Regions from separate parts of the Peribacillus muralis genome, predicted to be linked through region 1. Evidence: riboswitches for the same ligand, from Rfam matches in the RefSeq annotation. Region 1 holds a riboswitch; each other region holds the start of a gene.
The links. Region 1 has a riboswitch for cobalamin ahead of ABE28_RS05220 (ribonucleoside-diphosphate reductase subunit alpha). Riboswitches for the same ligand answer to the same signal wherever they lie in the genome.

Region 1 (5,626 bases):
TTCTCTTTTAAATCAAGCCATTTTTGATCGGTATAGTCACGGAGCTCGAAGTAATCCCCTGTATGCCAGTCCGAACCTTCAAAATAAGGGTATGATCCTTTTTCCTTCGCCAATTCGTTTGATGCCTTGATCGTCAAGTAAGCGATTTTTTCGTACAAAGAATCTGCATAGTGAACGGCCTCATCGGATTCCCAATAAATATTTTCTGTGGCAAGTAAATGGTGCCATCCAAAAGTCCCTAAGCCGATTGCCCGATACCGTTTGTTCGAAATCGATGCCTGCTTGACCGGCAGATTATTCACATCAATGACATTATCGAGCATCCTGATTTGAATGGGGATCAATCTTTCCAAAACATCGCTGCCGACTGCACGGGGCAAGTTAATCGATGATAGGTTGCAGACAACGAAATCACCGCTTTTACGAACGACGACGACATCCCCATCTTCTGTTTCGTATTCATCCGTGATTGTCGAAGGACTAAGGTTTTGAGCGATCTCGGTGCAGAGGTTGGAGCAATAAATCATCCCTTTATGCTTATTCGGATTCTTCCGGTTTACTTCATCACGGTAGAACATATATGGAACGCCTTCTTCTAATTGAGAAATCATGATGCTTTTCATGATGTCCATCGCATTGATCTTTTCAAAGCCATAGCTTGGCAGCATACCATTTTGAGCGGCTTCGACGGCAAGTGCATAATGATTCCTGAAGCTTCCTTCGCCTTTTTTCTCGTCATATAGATCTTCAAGTGAGAATCCAAGGGTCTGCTTGACGGTATGCGGGTCAAAAAGGTACCATTCTTTTCTGTCGCGGACAGCCTCCATGAACAAGTCGGGAATGCATACACCCGTAAAAATATCATGTGCCTTTAATCTGTCATCCCCGTTCTGTGTTTTTAAATCAAGGAAGCTCATGATATCCTTATGCCAGGCATCCAAGTATATCGCTATCGCCCCTTTACGCTGACCTAATTGATCGACACTGACGGCAGTCTGGTTGAATAGCCGGATCCAGGGAGTCGTACCTGAACTATTGCCGGAGAAGCCGCGGATATCGGAACCAAGCGAGCGAATCTTCCCGACATAAAGGCCCACACCACCGCCGAATTTGGAAACCTTGGCGGCATCGTAGTTAGCTAGATAGATGCCGTCGATTGAATCTTCAATGGCGTCGATGAAGCATGAGCTCAATTGTCCATGCGCTTTACCAGCGTTCGAAAGTGTTGGGGTGGCAACGGTCATATAAAGATTGGACATGGCCCAATAAGCTTCTTTTATAAGTTGCAGGCGATGTTCCGTTTTTTCCAAACGCATGATTTCCATCGCGATGATCATGAAGCGTTCTTGGGGCAGTTCGTATACTTTGTCTTTTTTAGGTCGAGCCAGGTAGCGATCGTTTAGTAAGTAGATGCCTATGTAGGAAAATAGTTTATCTTTTTCAGGGTCGATCACTGAACCCAATTCTTCGATTTCTGCTTTAGTATAAGAAGAAAGCAGCTCTGATTTATAAATTGGATAGCGTTGTCCATCTTGCAGTTGTGAAAGTTCCTGTATAAGGTCATAAAATGGACCATAACTCATGCCTTCATACCCTCGATTGGCCTGTGCATCCCTATACATCGTATTCAATAGCTCTGTAGCTGCGACGAACGTCCAATCCGGGGCATCGATATCCACGCTCTCAAGAGCAAGCTGAATCAGTTTTTTTGAAGCCTGTTCATCGGTTGAATCACTTTTGCGATCAAGCCATTTCGTAAAACGCTTTTTGAATTTCTCCATATCGAGACGGTCTTCAAATTCCTTCGATAGCATCTCCAGCTGAAGGGAATTCGTTTCAGTATCATTTTCGCTTATGGTAGAGTTATATGTTTGAGTCATTAATAATCCTCCTTGTAAACATCAGGTAATAAAAAAAACCGCCCAACGAGTTGAGCGGATCAAACGACAGCATAAAAGAGCCATGAATGAAATAGCCCTTATACTATCGTTTCATCATCTCAATCCCCGAAGAATAAGAAACGTGAAAAATTCAAGGCAGGTCTCCTGACTCATGATCACCCTACTTCGAGACCTTCCCGTATAGAGAGCTATACAGTGGTTCCTCGTTTCGTCACATTCACAGTTGCGGGGACAGTTCCGGGATTACACCGGATTCCCTTTTCAGCCATCACTGGCACCTTGGATTATAAAAAATTCTATATATAGTTATCAGTATTGTTTTAGTAATCAATATCTAGTATTTCTGCTTATATTATCGTAAGCCATCTGCGGTGATAATTCAACTAATATATTTAAGAAAAACGAACCCTTATCTATTGACAAAATGAAGGTTCAGGAAAGAGGAATGAAAGATTTTCTTGGGGAAGTGGCAATTCAAGCACTGAAATTAACGGGTTTTATGTTAAAATAAATTGTAGAGTAAAGGTGGCTTCCCCTTGATGCGATAAGGGGATTCACGGAAAAATATTTATGAAAAAGGGGATTAGATCTTGGAAAAAGTATTAGTTTTTGGACATAAAAACCCGGATACAGACACGATTTGTTCAGCAATCGCTTATGCAGATCTGAAAAAACAGCTAGGAATCAATGCTGAACCAGTTCGTCTGGGTGAAGTGAATGGAGAAACCCAATATGCACTGGACCAATTCAGCTTCGAAGCTCCTCGTCTTGTCGAAAAAGTGGCAGGGGAGGCGGACGCCGTGATCCTTGTGGATCACAATGAACGCCAGCAAAGTGCTGAGGATATTGATCAAGTCCGCGTGCTGGAGGTTATCGATCATCACCGCATCGCTAACTTTGAAACAAGCGACCCTCTATATTACCGTGCAGAACCGGTTGGTTGTACGGCAACCATTTTAAATAAAATCTATAAAGAAAACGGAATAGAAGTCCCTAAAGCAATCGCAGGTCTGTTGCTGTCTGCCATCATTTCCGATTCTTTATTGTTCAAGTCCCCGACCTGTACTGAGCAGGACGTGGCAGCGGCAATGGAGCTGGCAGCTATTGCAGGAGTCAACGCTGAAACTTATGGATTGGAAATGCTGAAGGCAGGAGCTGACTTAAGCGACAAGACGATTGCCCAGCTAATCACTCTGGATGCAAAAGAATTCAGCATGGGAATGGCAAAAGTGGAGATAGCCCAGGTAAATGCAGTAGATCCGAATGAAGTCCTTGCCAAGCAAGCTGAGTTGGAATCGGCAATTGAAGCGGTCATTGGAGTGAAGGAACTGGATTTATTCCTTTTCGTCGTTACGGATATCTTGACAAATGATTCCGTAGCCCTGGCTCTTGGACGAGCAGCGAATGCCGTCGAAAAAGCTTATAACGTTTCTTTAAATAATAACATCGCCGTCCTGGAGGGCGTTGTCTCGCGCAAAAAACAAATCGTGCCGGTATTAACGGATATATTCAGTAAATAAGTAAGTGAAAAAAAGGGTGTTTTTTGCACCCTTTTCCCAAACGCAAAAAAAGACGCAAACATTACGGATGATAATGTTTGCGTCTTTTTGTTCAATTTAAGGCATCCTTCTCTTTTTCATAGGCGATGACAATCAGTTCTTTATTCGCTTCCTCGCCAAGTTTGCTTTCGAAGCTTTTCAATTCATCCAATAAATTTGGAGAAAGGTTGGCGGCCGTATAATCCTGCTCGGATGTCATGTTTTTCGCTCCCTTCCATATCGACATATTTCCTGTTAGTTATTCTGTCGGTTTGGAAGATTTCTATTCAGCGGAAATAACCTTCTTCAGGATATTTTACTTTTAGAAGTGGCAAGCTTATCAAGCAATAAGGAGCTTTCCAGATCGAGGCCCTGTACATGGACGGCTATGCCTTGATGATGGTATTTAAGGACAACCTTATCGACAGCTTCGACTGCAGATGTATCCCATATTTTTGAGCGGGAAAAATCAATGATGATCGTCTCTGCTTCATCATTAACATCGAATTTGGAAACAAAGTCTTGCACCGAAGCGAAAAAGATTTGTCCTCGGATTTCATAAATCATTTTCTTATTCGTAATGTCCGCCTTTTTTTCGACCGTCACCTTGGATATTTCGGCACAGAAGAAAATCATGCGTATAAAGGACGATGATGACAGTCACGATCATCACGGCTGCATCCGTCTTTGGAGCTATCTTGAGCCTCTTATCATGACAGCGACAAGCGCAGCCATGGGTATTTTTATAAGGATGTCATTCAATGCGACAATCAATACCATAAGGAAAGCGCCGGCCACAAATGTGGAAAGTCTGCCTCTGCCCCCTGACTTGATGTTGATTCCGGATTGTCCGATCATTGCGCATCCAGCCATTCCCCCAAAACATCCGGCAATGATATTGCCTAGGCCCTGTCCTTTTGCCTCCCGATTTTTATTGCTTGGTGTGTCAGTCAGCTCATCGACTATTTGGGCCGTCAATAAAGATTCAAGCAGCCCTACAAATGCAAGCGCTATTGAATAGGGCAATATGATAGCCAGCGTTTCAAAGGCCAAAGGGATGTCTGGGAGCATGAATATCGGGAGTGCTTCGGTCAATTGCCCCATATCCCCAACTGTACGGACCGTCGCCCCTGTTGAAATGGCGGCGATCGTTATCAAAATGATGGCAACGAGAGGGGAAGGGATGGCCTTCGTAATCCGTGGGAAAAGATAAATGATCGCTAATGAAACGGCGGTCATGACATACATGACCCAAGATTCACCCGCAAAATGGGTAAGCTGTGCTGTGAATATCAAGAGTGCTAATGAATTCACAAAACCAGTCATTATCGTTGCCGCAATTAAATAGTTAAGGCCGTGATCTTTAACAAGGTCGACCATGACAAGTGCCATTGCTCCTGTGGCAGCCGATATCATTCCTGGTCTTCCGCCGACAAAAGAGATGACGATGGCAATGCAGAATGAGGCGTATACACCAACCATTGGGTCAACACCAGCAATGATCGAAAACGCAATGGCCTCCGGAATCATTGCAAAGGCAACGACAATACCTGAAAGAACATCTCCGCGGACGTTGCCGAACCATTCCTGTCTGTATGCAGATATATTCAATGAAACGCTCCTTTTGCTTTATAAATGGTGTTTACTTTTTCGCGCACTAAATTATAGCATGAGTATATATTTCCAACTATTGGTTTATTAATCCGGGGCGAACGGAAGCCAGTGGCTCAAGAAGGTCATTATCAAAGGGCTGTCAGGGGCACCTCTAATGGAAAGTGCAAAAAAACGATGAACTTTAATGGAAGGAGTTTGGATGAATGACGCACTTTCATCAACCTTTGGTCTGTATTCAAGCAGGGTGGTGGATGAAAACGGGAGTTGCCATTATGGAAGGGAGTGAAAGGAAACATAATTAGAGGAAAGGCTCATGATTGGTTAAGGGTTGCAGAAACGGGTGAAGCTGATGAACGTAAGGGGGACCATTTTTGTTGGTTTTACCTATATGTTTCCCATCTTACCTAGGGTTAGGCGGGCGGGAGACGGAGTAATTCCCATGAATGATGCTGGATTTACATACGGGGCATGTCACTTCCTTATAATGCTTGAACGTGATCTTGCGAAGGTCGCTTCTGGTCAGGATGGCAAATACATGATATCTTGCGCCGCATGCACACGTATTTTTATCTT
Region 2 (5,626 bases), 180 kb from region 1:
ACGGAAACGGCCATTTCAGTTGCGAAAGCTACATTTGAAAGTGGAGTCTGGTCAGACCTTACGGCACAGGAGCGTGCGTCTTACTTATTTAAAATCGCGGATATAATTGATGAACGCGCGGAAGAATTGACGATTCTTGAGACAATGGACAACGGGAAACTTAAAGCAGAGGCAGCTTTCGATATAGCAGATGCGGCCTCGTGCTTTCGTTACTACGCTGGCCTGGTTCAACATCCGGATGGAGAAACGTATCAGGTTCCCGGTCCGGTGCAAGCGATGGTCGTTCGTGAGCCAGTAGGCGTAGCCGGCTTGATTGTTCCTTGGAACTTTCCACTCTTAATGAGCGTGTGGAAAATCGCACCTGCACTTGCTACAGGCAATACCATTGTGTTCAAACCAGCCGAGGTGACACCTGTTACAGCAACGAAATTATTTGAAATCATAGAGGAAGCAGGCATCCCAAAAGGTGTCGCCAACATGGTGATGGGCCGCGGAACTGTTGTTGGTCAAACTATTGCAGAAAGCAAGGATGTGGATATTGTTTCATTTACAGGAAGTACAGACGTTGGCCGCTCGATCATGAGAGCGGCAGCAGGCAACTTAAAGAAAATTTCGCTTGAGCTAGGCGGTAAATCACCTAATATCGTTTTTGCGGATGCGGATTTAGAAACTGCGGTTGATTACGGATTATTTGGCATCTTCTTCGGTGCAGGACAAGTATGTTCATCAGGCAGCCGCATTCTTGTAGAAGAAAGTATTCATGACGAATATGTAAAACGCTATGTGGAACGAGCGAAAAAAATAAAGGTAGGTCCTGGCCTTGCATCAGACAGCCATATGGGGGCCATTGTCAGTGAAGCCCAAATGAATGGCATTTTAAAGTATATTGAAATTGGCAAACAGGAAGGCGCGACACTGGCAGCAGGCGGTTACCGTCTTGTCGATGATGGTCTTGACAAAGGATTCTTCATTGCACCGACTGTCTTTACCGATGTAACGGCTGATATGCGAATCGTACAAGAGGAGATTTTTGGCCCAGTAGTTGTTATCCAAAAGTTTAAAAACGAAGAAGAAGCTATTAAGCTTGCAAATGACACAGACTATGGTCTTGCAGGTGGAGTCTTCTCCAACGATGGAGCAAGGGCACTGCGTGTGATCAAGAAAGTACGGGCAGGTATAACCTGGGTTAATGATTATCATCCAACATACGTCGAGGCGCCATGGGGCGGCTATAAACAAAGCGGGATAGGACGAAGCTTGGGGAAATATGGCTTAGACGAATACCAAGAAATCAAGCAAATCAACATCAATCTCGATGTAAAACCGATCGGCTGGTTCCCAAACTGACCTATAATGCAAGAAGTGGCGATCCATTCTCCTTTTTTAAAGCAAACAACCTAATCCGGTTACGGATTAGGTTGTTTTATGCTGCCAGGACATCTCCTAAATAACGCATTTCAACAGTGCAGGTCTGCTTCGTCATCATCCAACCGTGATGTAAAAAAACATTGAAATATCCCTTGCAGTATGATACATTAAATGGAAATTAGAGGTGAACAATATGCAGTCCGCTACGAAGAGCATTTCCCTGTCACAATTTCATCATCATATCAAGTAGTCTTGCTATTCGATTTTTTAAAATCGGCAAATAGGAAGGCTATTTATCAATAAACCGCATGGATTAAGTTATGAAAACTTAAATCTAGTGCGGTTTTTTTATTTTAATGAAAATTGGAGGAATGAACGATGCGAAAAATGGATTATCAAAATGTAAAGGGAACGCAAGATTATTTACCGGATACAGAGGTTTTACGAAGGGGGATCAGAAGGACAATAGAAGATGTGTTTATCCAATACGGGTGTAGGCCATTGGAAACACCGATATTGAATTACAAGGGATTGCTAGCTTCCAAGTACGGCGGGGGTGCGGAAATTTTAGAGGAAATGTATACCTTGACGGACAGGGGAGAAAGAGATTTGGCACTGCGATACGATCTCACTATTCCCTTTGCAAAAGTAGTTGCAATGAACCCAAGCATAAGGATGCCTTTTAAAAGATATGAGATAGGTAAAGTCTTCAGGGATGGTCCGATAAAAACGGGCAGGCTTCGTGAATTTACACAATGTGATGTGGATATTGTGGGAATTGAATCTCAAATTGCTGAAGCGGAATTAATGATGATGGCATTGGATGCATTTCGCAAGCTTGATTTAAAAGTAAGTATTCACTATAACAATCGAAAATTATTAACTGGAATGCTTGAATTTTTTGGAACGACAGATGAAAAGATCAATAAAGTGATATTGATACTTGATAAACTTGATAAGATTGGATTGGAGGCAGTTTCGGCGGAGCTGGCAGAACAAGGGCTGCAACCTGCAACCATCAAATACATTAATCGGTTTTTAACCGATGCTGATAATACAAGGTTAGGTTACTTTGCGCCATTAGCTGAACGAAATGAACAAGTTAAGCAGGGATTGGCAGAATTAAAAGAGCTGGAATCTTATTTGGAATTCCTTGGTGTCGATGATCGATGTACATTCAATCCATTTTTAGCAAGAGGGTTGGAGATATATACCGGTACGGTTTATGAGATTTTTTTATCTGATGAAAGCATTAAGTCAAGTATTGGCAGTGGCGGAAGATATGACAACGCCATTGGTGGATTGATCGGAACGAATGGGAGTTATTCGACAGTCGGGATCTCATTGGGACTGGATGTAATTTATACTGCCTTGCTCCCATTAAAGGGAAAAATCGTGGAAAACCCTGATGTGGATTTTTATGTGATCCCGATAAATACCGAAAAGCACGCATTATTGGTAGCAAGACAGCTAAGGAATAAAGGATATAAGGTGGAGTGTGAATTAGGAAAGAAAAGGCTCGGCAAAGCTTTAGATAAAGCAAATAAAGAGAAATTCCGTAACGTCATCATCGTTGGGGAGGACGAAGTGAAAAATGATCAAATAAAAATCAAAGATATGTTCTCTGGCGAAGAAAGAATGGATTCTTTTTCGTTTAATGAAAACTGAGGGATATCGAGTCCTATATTGAAGGGGCTTCAATTCTGAAAATCCTAAGAAAGCTTTTGGTATTAAATGAAATTATTTGTAAATTTTCAAATTATTTGATATGTTTGATTGGAAAATTAAATACGTGTAGAAGCAGGTGTAGATTGATAGTATTTTTTCATCTACATAATAGGGAAGTCGGTTGGAGCCCGACGCTGTCCCGCAACTGTATTTGGGAGCGATTCGAAAAAACCACTGTCTTCAGAAAATGAAGATGGGAAGGTTCGAAAGAGCGATGATCATAAGCCAGGAGACCTGCCTGCTTCAGCACACATCTATACCTACGAGGATAGGGGGTGTTAAGTGCGAGCGATTGATCAGCATGTTTTTGTTTTGTCGTGGAAAAACATGTTTATTTACGTATCAATTCAAACTTAACAACTTCTTCTTGAAGTTGTTTTTTTATTTGACATGATTATCTGAAGCTGGTGAACGCGGAAAGAAGTGCAGGAAATGAAAAGCCTTTGATTCTTTTTGAAAGGGCTTACAATGATGCGGGGAATCATTCAGGTATCGCCTTTGATTAAGTCCTATCGTGAAGTTGAAGTGAGGAGGAAAGAAATGGGTGAAGCGGAACTTCAATGTAATGAATCTTTATTTTCTCATGGTCCGGACATTGCAGTATTTACACCAGAAGATTTTAATGAGGAAGATCATCTTATCTCAAAGACTACAGAACTCTTTGTCAAAAACGAAGTGAAGCCCCTGCTTGAGTCGATTGATCGGCACGATAACGGCAAGGTGAAAAAACTGTTTCGGGAAGCCGGAGAGCTCGGCTTACTCAGTGTGGAGGTTCCAGAGTCATATGGAGGGCTGTCCCTGAATAAAAAGCTGTCAGGGCTTGTAGCCGAGAAGATGGGGTTTGGCGGTTCTTTCAGCGTTTCCTTTAATATACATGCAGGCGTAGGAACTCTCCCGTACGTCTATTACGGAACAGAAGCGCAAAAGCAAAAATACCTGCCAAAACTTGCATCAGGAGAATGGATTGGTGCTTATGCCTTAACGGAAAATAACGCAGGATCAGACGCGCTTAACGCTAAAACGACGGCGGTCTTGAACGAGCAGGGGACAGCATGGCTGCTGAATGGTGAAAAACAGTGGATCACGAACGCACAGGTGGCCGATGTATATGTTGTCTTCGCCAAAACAAGTAACGGCATGACTGCATTCATCGTGGATAGAACGTTCAAAGGGGTTTCCATCGGTCCCGAAGAGAAGAAGATGGGGATAAAAGGATCTTCGACAGCCACTTTAATCTTGGAAGATGTCAGTGTACCCGCAGGGAATGTTCTCGGAAAAGTCGGGCAAGGGCATCATGTAGCATTGAATATTCTGAACATGGCGCGATTGAAGCTTTCCTTCTCAAATATCGGAGCATCGAAGCAAGCATTGGAGCTTGCCGTTAACTATGCGAAACAGCGAAAACAATTTGATCGGCCAATCATTCGTTTTTCCATGATACAAGAAAAAATTGCAGATATGGCAATTGCGATATATGGGGCGGAAAGTGCAGCCTACAGAACGGCTGATAGCTTGGATAAAGTATTCGATAATGGAGAACCTCTCGATGAGCAATTGGTGAAACTGGCAAACTATGCAGCCGAATGTGCTATCAATAAAGTAAATTGCTCCGAAGTACTTGATCGAATAATAGACGAGGCCTTACAGATTCATGGCGGCTATGGTTATATGCAAGAGTATGAAGTGGAGCGATTATATCGTGATGCCCGAATTAGCCGGATTTTTGAAGGAACGAATGAAATAAATCGTCTGACGATTGCCAAACTATTGATGAAAAAAGGACTTCAATACGGCGACACCTGGTTGGCCCCTCTCCTTGATGAGGAGGGAACCAGAAATCAGCACTACATCCATTTGTCTAAAAGACTACTCAACAAATCTTTGAAAGCGCTGATACATGCCAAAATCAACATCCAACAGGAACAAGAATATTCCCGTCTGCTTGCAGACATGATGAAGGAAATTCATGTGATGGATTCTGCGTTCAGGCGTACGGAAAAAGCGATACAAAAGAACGGGATGGAAAAGGAACGGCTGAAAGAGAATATGACCAACGTTATCTGTGAAGAAGCGTACCGCAGAGTTGAAGGGATGGCAGTATTGATTTTAGCGGGAACGGAATCAGATGAAGCGGGCAGAAAAGTGCTGTTGGATGAAGTTCGCAGCCTTGCTGTTCCACTCTTCAGGAATCTGTTTATACAAAAACGGGAAATCGCAGAAAGAATGGCGGAGCAAGAAAAATATAATGTGTGAACGGAGTGAAGCCTTATGAAGAAGATTGGGTTTATCGGGTTGGGCAATATGGGTCTACCTATGTCACGAAGTTTACTTCTTTCTAATTATACCGTGTATGGGATGGATTTGAATGAAGAGGCTGAAATGTCCTTTCATCAATCAGGAGGAACGATTGGCGTATCGGTTGAAAATATGGTGAAACAATGTGATGTGATTCTTACAAGCCTTCCATCAGCTAACGCAGTGGAAGAAGTTTTCCTGGGAGAAAAAGGACTCGTTTATCTCGTTGAATCCG
Region 3 (5,626 bases), 930 kb from region 1:
TGCCAATCTTCCTTAATGCATTAATGATTTCCAAGTAGATGTTAACGCGTTTATTATGGTTGAACGCATGGATCAGGTAACCTGTGAGCATCATGATCGCGATGCTGGTAAAGATTGTCGCCAGATACTGGAGATAACCGGATATCCTTACAGGCAATAGCTGAATGATAAAGAAACCTGCTGAAAAACAAACGGAAGTGTATGTCAAAAAGCCAAGTATGCGTTTGAAAAAGGTGACATTCATTGTGTTGGCTCCAACCGGTAGCCCAATCCCCAGATCGTCCGGATCCGAAAGGGGAATTGTGATTCAGGAAACCGTTCCCGGACTCTTTTAATATGAACATCGACCGTTCGCTCATCACCTTCATAATCATAGCCCCAAATGTCTTCAATGAGTTCTTCCCTTGAAAAAGTTTTTCCAGGATAGCTTCCCAATTTAAACAATACTTCAAATTCCTTTAGTGGAATCGTATATTCGACACCCTTGAATGACAGTTGATGTGTGTTGCGGTTCATCTGTAAGTCACCGATATTCAATGTTTGGGAACTGGTGATTTTATAGCGTTTTAACAACGCCTTTATTCTAAGAACCAATTCGATTGGTTCAAACGGTTTAACCAGGTAGTCATCCGCCCCGAGTTCAAAACCCTTTACCTTCTGTGATGTTTCGCCCTTTGCCGTCAGCATTAAAACCGGGATATCACTGAATTCCCGCAATTCCTTGCATAATTGCCATCCATCCATGTTAGGCATCATGATATCGATGATGGCTAAGTTGATTTTCACCTTCTCCATCATACTCAATGCTTGAATTCCGTCCGGGGCGACATACAGATCGAATCCTTCTTTTCTTAGCAAGAGCAGAATCAGTTCGCGGATATGCGCATCATCATCGACGATCAATATCTTTGTCATCCTATTTCCGTCCTTTCGGTGAATGAATTAAGCAAGTTCAAGCTTGTGTAATTGCTGCTCTGCAAATTCACGATATAATGCATGCGTTTCATATAGCTCTTTATGTGTTCCGCTGCCTGTAATTTCCCCCTTTTCGAGGAAGATGATTTGGTCGGAACCAATTACGGTCGATAGGCGGTGGGCAATGACGATCGTTGTCCTGCCTTTCATCAAATCATTCAATGCCTGTTGAACGACATGTTCCGATTTACTGTCCAGGCTGGAGGTAGCTTCATCCAGCATCAAGATTTTAGGATTTCTTAAAAAAGCACGGGCGATGGCGATCCGCTGCCTTTGCCCTCCGGAAAGTTTCATCCCTCTTTCGCCAACTTCCGTATCATAGCCATTTGGAAGATCGGAAATGAACTGATCTGCATACGCCATTTTGGCAACCCGATTCAATTCTTCATCTGTTACATCCCGGTCTATTCCGTAGCAAATATTATCTTTAATTGTACCGGATACAATCGGACTTTCCTGTGAGACGTAGCCGATCTGACTTCTCCATGAAAGGAGCGTGAAATCATTTATCGATGTCCCGCCTATGGATATGGAGCCCTGCTGGGGCTTATAGAATCGCTCAAACAGGGAGAAAAGGGTCGTTTTCCCGCTGCCGCTTGGTCCGACAATCGCGGTCACCTTGCCCGCTTCAACCGTGAAGTTGATATCTTTTAGCACTTGTTCACCATCATTATAACGATATTCCAGGTGTTCGACCGTGATGGATTGGCTGGAATTTTGAACCTTGAGCGTTGCATCTTCCTCCACTTCAGAATCCAGAATGGAAATGATGCGTTCCGTGGCCCCGGTCGCTTTTTGGAATTGCGTAAAGAAAGCTGCCAATTGCGCCATCGGCATGATGATTTGGAAAAGGTACATGATGAAAGCAACCAGTGCACCTGCTGAAAGGGCTCCTGATGATACCCGCATCCCGCCATACCCCAAAATCAGTACGAGTAAGGCCATCATGACGAGACTCATCAGCGGACCGATCAGTGCTTGGATTTTTGCTTCCTTTAAACCATATTGAAATAATTTGATGATTCCTTTTTTTCCGTTTTCATATTCGAACGTTTCTGCATTGGATGCTTTAACAAGCCGGATTTCCGTAAGCACCTGCTGGAGGACTGCGGTGAAGCTTGCTGTCTCATCCTGCATCCCTTTCGATATGCGGTGCATTTTCTTCCCAAGTGGCAGTAATATTAAAACGGAGAGCGGGATGGCTATGAACATTAACAGCGACATTTTCCAATCAAGCAAAAATAACACGATCATGGCGCCGACGATGGAGATGATTCCGGTAACGAAGTTGGATAGGTGTTCCGAAATCAAGCCTTTCACTACCGTTGTATCATTTGTCATCCGACTGACCGTTTCGCCCGATGGATGTTCATCGAAGTAATTCACGGGTAATACGAGCAACTTTTTCCAAAGTTGATCGCGGATGCCGGCAACTACGGATTGGCCGATCTTGTTCAATAAATAGATGGAAAATCCACTGGCCAATGCCTGAACGATGATGGCAAGCACGAGAAGTGTGACCCTTTCCGCATTTAGCGAACTAAGGGAGAAATCATTGATAAGATTTTTTGTGAATAATGGGACCAATAAACTCACACCTGTTGTGCTTAAGCTTAACAGTAATGCAATTCCGATCATTATTTTAGAAGGCTTCGTTTGTTGCACCAATCGGATGAACTGGCTCCAGCCTTTTTGTTTTTTTTCCTGTTTCATTGATTAACATCCTTTCTTGTACTTCATTATAAACGGTAGTATACAAAGAAGTTATGAATTGAATATGAACTATTTTTAATAACTTGCTTGTTATAGGTAAAAGGACCAAATCGCTACCTTTAATGTGGACAGACAGACGCCGTTGCAAACGTTAGTGGAAACAGGAAAAAAGACAATTGTAATATTTGGAACATTTTGTTATATTTAAGTAGAAAATTAAATAATGAAATTAATAGGTGCAGATAATGTTGTTTATCTGCTTAAAAGGGAAGTCGGTTAGATTCCGACGCTGTCCCGCAACTGTATTTGGGAGCGATTCGAAAAAAACCACTGTTTCCGCAATGGAAATGGGAAGGGTTCGAAGAGCGAAGATCATAAGCCAGGAGACCTGCCTAATTAATGTGCATCAAGTACCTACGAGGATAGGGGGTGTTAATTGCGGACTTTTTTGGCATGGAAATGTTCCATCATTTCTCATGTTTATTTGAGTACTTTTCGTAAATTAACAGCTTCCTATGGAAGTTGTTTTTTTTATGTCAGTTTAATGGGAAAATCGCTGAATTACAAGTAATTTCGACAATTTTTGATAGCGCTTTCAATGGGTGATCTATTCAGAGGAGGAATGAAAGATGAAGGAACAAGTAAATTATTCTCCAGGGCTTGATGGAATTATAGCGGCTGAAACGAAATTATCTTTCCTGGATACAGTTCAGAGCGAGATTGTAATACGAGGATATGATCTTATCGATTTATCTGAAACGGTGGGATATTTGGAGATTGTCAACCTGCTGCTTCAAGGCAGACTTCCTGATGCAGAGGAAAAGGCAGGACTTGAAAAGGCATTGAAGAATGAATATGAAATCCCAGTGGAGATCCTGAAGATATTAAGGCTATTGCCGGAGAAAACACATCCGATGGATGCGCTAAGAACAGGCATTTCTGCTTTGGCTGGATACGATGCAAACATTGATGATCGTTCAGCTTCGGTGAATCTAGAGCGTGCTTACAAATTACTAGGCAAGGTTCCCGCCATCGTTGCAAACAGCTACCGCGTACTGAACAAACAAGAGGTGGTTCTTCCGAATAAGGATTTGTCGTATAGTTCCAATTTTTACTACATGATCACGGGTAAGGTGCCATCGGCAGTGGAAGAGAAAATTTTTGATCAATCTCTATTATTGTATAGCGAGCACGAGATGCCTAATTCCACTTTCACGGCAAGAGTGATCGCCTCGACGCTTTCCGATTTATATGGGGCTTTGACGGGAGCTGTAGCTTCGCTAAAGGGCAGCTTGCACGGAGGAGCGAATGAAGCGGTCATGTACATGCTATTGGAGGCGGGTACCGTCGACAAATTCGAACGGTTGCTTGAAGGGAAATTGGCAAATAAAGAAAAGATCATGGGGTTTGGCCACCGCGTTTATATGAAGAAAATGGATCCAAGGGCATTAATCATGAAGCAAGCATTAAAGCAGCTTTGTGATGCCAAAGGGGACGACCGTCTTTATAAAATGTGTGAAGCGGGGGAAGTGATCATGGAAAGGGAAAAAGGGCTTTATCCTAATCTCGATTACTATGCAGCGCCGGTCTACTATATGCTCGGCCTTCCGATTTCCATCTATACACCCATTTTCTTTAGTGCGAGAACGGTGGGTTTATGTGCTCATGTGATTGAGCAGCATGCCAACAACCGCATCTTCCGACCTCGTGTGAATTATATAGGCGAGCGTCATAACCGGAATGTCATTTCCAATTAAGGAAATGTAGATTACTAGCCCGCCAGATGGACGTTCTGACCAACGTCCATCATTATAATAAACAAATTTGCCGCGAAAGGGAAGATGAGAATGCTAAAAACAAATGGTATCAATCAAACGGATGTGTTATTGGAAGACATTGCGGATTATGTATTGAAGAAAGAGATCATTAGCGATGAAGCATATGAAACGGCTCGTTACGTTCTTCTTGATACGATCGGCTGCGGGATTTTAGCGCTTCAATATCCTGAATGCACTAAATTATTAGGACCGGTCGTTCCCGGCACGATCGTTCCAAATGGGACCCGCGTCCCAGGGACTTCATATGTACTTGACCCAGTGAAAGGTGCATTCAATATTGGTTGCATGATTCGCTGGCTGGATTATAACGATACATGGCTGGCCGCGGAATGGGGACATCCTTCTGATAACTTGGGCGGGATTTTGGCAGTAGCTGATTACGTAAGCCGGGTGAATATTGCAGAAGGAAAAGATGCATTAGCTGTTAAAGACGTCCTGGAAATGATGATCAAAGCACATGAGATTCAAGGTGTGCTGGCGCTGGAAAATAGCTTGAACCGGGTTGGATTGGACCACGTCCTGTTTGTGAAGGTGGCTACGACGGCTGTGGTGACAAAAGCTCTGGGGGGAACGAGAGCGGAAATCATCAATGCTTTATCCAATGCTTGGATCGATAATTCAAGCTTGCGTACGTATCGCCACACTCCAAATACCGGATCACGAAAATCATGGGCGGCAGGCGATGCCACAAGCAGGGCCGTACAACTGGCCATGATGGCCCTCAAAGGAGAAATGGGATATCCAACAGCTCTATCGGCACCAGGCTGGGGGTTCCAGGATGTATTATTCAATAAGCAAGAATTGAAACTTTCACGCAAGCTCGATTCATATGTAATGGAAAATGTCTTATTCAAAGTATCCTATCCGGCTGAGTTCCATGCGCAAACAGCAGCGGAATGTGCAGTGAAATTGCATCCGGAAGTGAAGGATCGCCTGGATGAGATAGATAAAATCAAAATCATCACACATGAATCTGCCATTCGCATCATCGATAAGGAAGGACCGTTGAACAATCCAGCAGATCGAGATCATTGTATCCAATATATAACGGCTGTCGGCTTGATCCACGGCGATGTAACAGCTGACCACTATGAGGATGA
Region 4 (5,626 bases), 730 kb from region 1:
AAGGAGGCAACGTCCGGTTCCTCAATGGAAACCCAACCCTTCCCTGTATAAACATCTTTGTTTTCCACTTTCCAATAATGCCCCTCAGTTGCATTGTTATAAAAAACGACGGAGCTATCAGGCTCTATCGAACCGCCAAGACTAGAATCATCTTCATCGTAACCGACGCTTTTGTCCTTGGAACCATCGCCTTCCTTCAACGCTTTATTTGAATAAGAAGTGATATAAGGAACTGGGTCGGGCCATTGGGGAGAAAGCTTGGGGCCACCGAAGCCAGCGAGGACACTTAACAAAATCACGCCAATCAGCACCATGCCCCACTTTTTGATGGACGTCGCCGTACATGCAAGTTGCTCCTGTATCATCAGACGAAGCAGGGACTGCAGACCGAGCATTAAAAATCCAATGATGATGATTCTTATCATTGCCATGTCCCCCGCGTAGGGAGTGAATGTATCAAGTACAGATACAAAAATCACCGTTAAAATAAAAAAGAAAAAAATGCTTTGCCTCACCATAACCCAGTAATGGATCAAATACGTAACAAGCCAAAGAAGCACAAAAAATAGCAACGTTCGAAATGGGTTGGTGATAAGCTCCCAATTTCCATTGTATACATACCCAGCATTAGCCGTAACATCCACTAGAAGTCCTTTCATCCATGGTAATGCAATTTCTGAATAAAGGAGCTGTAATGAAAGCAGGATATAAGCGGAATTGAGAATAAGGCGGATTGACCAATGAATCCGAAAATAGTGCAGCAGCAGGGAAAAGATTAAAAACAGCACAAAAATGAAAACATTACCTGTATCCGTGAGTTTATCGACAGGTCTTAGCCACTCAGTGATCAAGATCAGGCCAAAAATATACAGGATGACATGCATGAACCTTTCCAGCTTGTTTGGAGTGACGGTCATTTTGCCATCGCCTCCGTTCTGTCGAACAGCAGCTGCTCATGTTCAATGAAACTTACCTTGATTCCTTTTGTTATAGCTGCAGTCATTGCCTGTTTTCCCTCATCGGATAGAATTGCCGGATTCTTCATGGATAACATCGTTAACCCTTGATTAGTGCGGAAAGCATTCAATATATCCACCTTTTCCCGGGTTATTTCGGAAACGATGAAAATAACGGCAGCGTTTGCCGGCAAATCCCCCTTCCTACCTTTCTCGGCCAATTCATTCGTTGCACCCGGTCCTTCTTTAGCAAGACGTGTAAAAATCTTCCGCCTCTGGTGCCTGCCTCCCCCTGCAGGCAGGATTAGACTCGAACCCGTACTCGCATACCCAACCCTCATGCCTTTTTTTAACATGCTGTGCACAAAGGAAGCGACCACTTCAATGGTCTCCTCAAATAAAATCGATGGCTGATCATCATGGATGATCCATACATCCTGATTCTTCTGCACTTCGAATTCCTTCGTCATGATTTCACTCGTTCTAGCCGTCGCCTTCCAGTTAATCCATGACAGCTGATCACCTGGCTGATATTCCCTTACTCCAGATACCACTGAATGTTCCCGCTGTATTTTCTTTGTCGACCCTGCTTGTCCCTGATTGAACAATCGATCAAGATATAAGGAATCAAGCTCATGATATGGGGGGAAAACAGTAATATTCAATGGAGAATCGAATATCGCTTCCTTTTCAATCATCCCAAAGAAATCGCCTATCCAAAAGCGAATCGATTGAAAACTATGGTCACCACGCGGCAGGCTTTCCAAAACATACGACATACTGATGGTACGCTTGAATCCAGGGAAGGTCAGTAACCTCCTATGAATTCCCCTATCTTCCAATTCGTCTGGCATTTCCTCCTCTATCACCATAAATAAGAGAGGCAGCCGATTTTTCCGGGTGAACGTCAGGACGATTTCAACGGATTCACCTGCCTGACATTCCCTTTTGCTGGCCTTTCTTTCAACCGTAATGGCATGTAGGGGATAAAAAAGCAAAATCGCGGCGTACGCAGCGAACGGCAAAAATGAATAAAATATGAACCAACTGACAAAACCGCCTTGAAACATCGCAAAGCAAAAAGAAATGGCCATAAGGAATACCAGCCCGAACGCATTCATGTTTTTCTTTAGAAGATTAAAAAAGCGTCGCATTATGTCAGAGCCCGCTTCACAGGTATATGAGTTTTCGCGAGAATTTCATGGATTACCATTTCCGCATCGAAGCCATCATAATTCGCTTCAGGTTTTAAAATCAGGCGGTGTGAAAACACGTACGGAGCTAAATATTGAACATCGTCAGGCAGAACATAGTCCCTCCCTTGGACCAGTGCATACGCTTGGGCTGCCTTCATCAAGGCAATCGATCCACGCGGGCTTACGCCTAGATAGACCGATAGATGGCTTCTCGTTCGATTGGAGAGTTCAACAATATAGCCTTTTATCGTGTCATCCACTATCACCGTTCTAGCCTCTGCCTGCAAAGCTCTCAATTCGTCCAAAGTGATGACCGATTCCAACTCTTCAAGCGGAGCCATGTATTGAGCCCTTTGCAGGACCTCAATTTCTTCCGCAGCACTCGGATAGCCCATTTTCATTTTTAGCAGGAATCGATCCAATTGTGCCTCCGGAAGCGGATATGTTCCCTCATACTCAATGGGATTCTGCGTCGCCATGACAAAAAAGGGCTTCTCCAATCCTCTTGTGACGCCATCGATCGTCACGCTTGCCTCTTCCATCGCTTCAAGCAAGGCAGACTGCGTTTTTGGCGAGGTCCGGTTAATTTCATCCGCTAAAATGATATGGCCCATTATCGGTCCTGGCCGAAAAATGAAAGCTTGTTCCTTTGGGTTGAAGATCGAAACACCCGTTACATCAGACGGCAGTAAGTCAGGTGTGAATTGTATACGTTTAAAGCTTGCCCCTATCGATTTTGCAAGTGCCCGGACCATGATCGTCTTGCCTACTCCCGGAACATCCTCCAATAAAACATGACCACCTGAAAGCAGTGCCACAATGCTCAGTTCTGCAATATCCCGCTTACCGATAATCACTTTTTCAATATTCCCTAGAACCTTCTCAAGTTTTTGATTTGCCTGCTTAAAGATCATTCTCTACCTCCTGGGAAATCTATTACTTATTTCATTTCCAATCTATATCCCGCTTACCTTTACAGTAACAACCAATTAATCCTTACATTGTAAGTTTACTAGATATTCGGGAAACCATAAACGAAATTCTCCAAAAATATTAATGCAGCTTAAGGAAAAAGGTATGGTAAACTATTCCTAAGTGAATATGAACCTTGCAGAAAAGGGTGCTGCCTTGTCAGCTTAAAAGGGAATTCGGTTCTAATCCGAAGCTGTTTCCGCAACTGTAAGTGCTAATGAAATAAGATGCATACCACTATTTGATGATGGATCGTACTTTAAGTGCCATTCAATGATTCAAATGGGAAGGTTCTTAGAGTAAAATGACGCACAAGCCAGGAGACCTGCCTTTTTTTATCGTATCATGCTCTTCGGAAGATAGGAGATTGTACGGCAGTCTTCCATCTTTTTTTCTACTGGGAATACATGGATGCTCGATGCCGACCAAAACTCTTGGTCGGCTTTTTGTTTTGATGCGAAAAGCGATACGGGAGCTCATTCACCAAACCACGTAAAGGAGGAAAAGTTTTGGCAAAGAAAGATCTTCGTTTTTTATGCTATCCATACATGCGCGAATCCGCCTCCACAGTCGATTTTGAGATACGAACAGACTCATTGACGACGCAAATCGGCTTGGCCGCATCGCTGATGAAGGATGCTCCTGACGTTTACCGGGATTTAATGGATCTGCTGCCCATGGCCTACCATCTAAATGGTTCAGTCCGTGGAAAACTAGCCATCACCGAAGATGATTTGGATCATTTAAGTTCGATTTATGACCGGTATGTCGCAGAAGTTAAAGAACAGATCGAGACATTTGTGCTACCCCAAGGGTCAACAGCGGCCTGTGCCCTGCATGCCTGTCGCAGCGAAGCCAAAAAGTCCGTTCGCGCTTTGCACAAAGTCAGTCTGGAAAGGGAAGTTCCAGGAATCCTTTTCGATTACACCCACTTGCTTGCAAACGTTTTATTCGTAATGGCAGTCTATATCAACAAGCGACAAGGCATTGAAGAAATACCTTTTGTTAGCAAATCTTATCCTACTAAACCAATGAAAAAATAGACGGAGGAATGAATAATGAAATTCACTAAAAGATTCAGCTGGATTTCCGTGCTTATGCTTGCCCTTTTCCTTACAGGATGTGGCGTAACGGATCAATCTGCAAAAGATGATAAAAATTCGGACAAAGCGAAAGAGACTCAGACCTATACAGTTACGGATGATACTGGAAAGAAAATAACATTCGATAAAGCACCAGAGAAAGTCGTTTCACTACAGCCAAGCAATACGGAAATTCTATTCGCCCTAGGACAAGGGAAGAAAGTGGTTGGCGTGACGGACTTCGATAATTATCCCGAGGAAGCCAAAAAAATAGAACATGTTTCCGATTCAGTCAATATCAATGCAGAAAAGATCATTGCCCTGAAGCCTGATGCCATCATCGCTTATACCGTTGGCGATGAAGAGACGCTGAAACCACTCGAAGATGCTGGCATTCCTATATTCATCATTAAATCGGCTGCCAACTTCGAGGACGTATACGGCGATATCGAACAAATTGCCAAAGTGATGGGAGTTAGTAAAAAAGGCGATGCATTGGTGAAGGATATCAAATCCCAAATTGCAAGTGTCGAAGAAAAAGTGGGAACGCTGGATGAACAAGAGCAAACATACTTTGAAATCAGTCCTGCCCCAGAAATCTATACAACAGGTGATGAAACCTTCCAACAAGAAATCCTGAAAACCGCTGGCATTAAAAATGTCTTTGACGACCAAAAGGGCTGGGTAAAAATATCTGGTGAAGAAGTCGTCAAGCGCAACCCTGAAACGATCCTTACGACTGCCACCTATGTTAAAGATGCCGTCGGTGAAATTAAGTCACGTAAAGGTTGGGAAGATATCGATGCCGTGAAAAACGATGATGTCCATCTGCTTGATGAAAGTGTCATGTCCCGTCCCGGACCAAGGATCGGTGAAGCAGTAGAGCTTGCTGCTAAAACCGTTTACCCGGATTTATTTAAATAATATGGAACAAGGATGCTCCAATATATTGAAGCATCCTTCCATACATTAAGGGATGGCAATGGCCTCTGCCTTTCTTCCTTTATTTATGCTAAAATGAAGGCATTTCAAACACAAAGAATAGCCGAGGTATCGACATGTTTAAAAGATTCTTCATTTGGGTCCTGGCAATCGCCCTTCTCTTAGGGCTTCTTAGAACCATTATGGACTTATAGCAAAAAAACTAATAGGAGATGCTGTCTGCAATATACAGACGGCATCTTCTTTTAGTTCCACTTTCTCCTTATACCGAAGATTGATTTTTGTAAATAAGAGAGCCTGTAAGGTGACCTTATCGACTACTTCATAGGCTGAAATTGATCTAATTATCTTTAAGTACCCATGAAGAGTGCAGTATAGTGAAACGCTCAATGTGAGGTGGGTTCTCATCAAAATTGCGCTTTTCACACGCAATTGGGGCCGTTTCTCGTTAAATTCTTGCGTTACTCCCGAATTCGGT

Region 2: linked by a shared signal. The riboswitch ahead of ABE28_RS04450 (acyl-CoA dehydrogenase family protein) and the one ahead of ABE28_RS05220 (ribonucleoside-diphosphate reductase subunit alpha) in region 1 are both predicted to bind cobalamin.
Region 3: linked by a shared signal. The riboswitch ahead of mmgD (citrate synthase) and the one ahead of ABE28_RS05220 (ribonucleoside-diphosphate reductase subunit alpha) in region 1 are both predicted to bind cobalamin.
Region 4: linked by a shared signal. The riboswitch ahead of ABE28_RS01780 (hypothetical protein) and the one ahead of ABE28_RS05220 (ribonucleoside-diphosphate reductase subunit alpha) in region 1 are both predicted to bind cobalamin.

What each region holds. Positions count from the first base shown of each region.
Region 1 covers NZ_CP017080.1:1,093,750-1,099,375, forward strand. Annotated here, with positions in the region: gene ABE28_RS05220 (ribonucleoside-diphosphate reductase subunit alpha) at 1-1,880, opposite strand, end outside; cobalamin riboswitch at 2,019-2,198, opposite strand; gene ABE28_RS05225 (manganese-dependent inorganic pyrophosphatase) at 2,492-3,421, shown strand; gene ABE28_RS24860 (hypothetical protein) at 3,513-3,659, opposite strand; partial or broken gene ABE28_RS05230 (SulP family inorganic anion transporter) at 3,746-5,050, opposite strand; gene ABE28_RS24865 (hypothetical protein) at 5,454-5,626, opposite strand, start outside.
Region 2 covers NZ_CP017080.1:918,299-923,924, forward strand. Annotated here, with positions in the region: gene ABE28_RS04440 (aldehyde dehydrogenase family protein) at 1-1,347, shown strand, start outside; gene ABE28_RS04445 (histidine--tRNA ligase) at 1,747-3,036, shown strand; cobalamin riboswitch at 3,154-3,352, shown strand; gene ABE28_RS04450 (acyl-CoA dehydrogenase family protein) at 3,637-5,349, shown strand; gene ABE28_RS04455 (NAD(P)-dependent oxidoreductase) at 5,365-5,626, shown strand, end outside.
Region 3 covers NZ_CP017080.1:165,145-170,770, forward strand. Annotated here, with positions in the region: gene ABE28_RS00930 (sensor histidine kinase) at 1-244, opposite strand, end outside; gene ABE28_RS00935 (response regulator transcription factor) at 241-915, opposite strand; gene ABE28_RS00940 (ABC transporter ATP-binding protein) at 943-2,688, opposite strand; cobalamin riboswitch at 2,906-3,098, shown strand; gene mmgD (citrate synthase) at 3,318-4,445, shown strand; gene prpD (2-methylcitrate dehydratase) at 4,536-5,626, shown strand, end outside.
Region 4 covers NZ_CP017080.1:361,810-367,435, reverse strand. Annotated here, with positions in the region: gene ABE28_RS01795 (DUF4129 domain-containing transglutaminase family protein) at 1-917, opposite strand, end outside; gene ABE28_RS01790 (DUF58 domain-containing protein) at 914-2,110, opposite strand; gene ABE28_RS01785 (AAA family ATPase) at 2,110-3,066, opposite strand; cobalamin riboswitch at 3,254-3,471, shown strand; gene ABE28_RS01780 (hypothetical protein) at 3,673-4,167, shown strand; gene ABE28_RS01775 (ABC transporter substrate-binding protein) at 4,183-5,130, shown strand.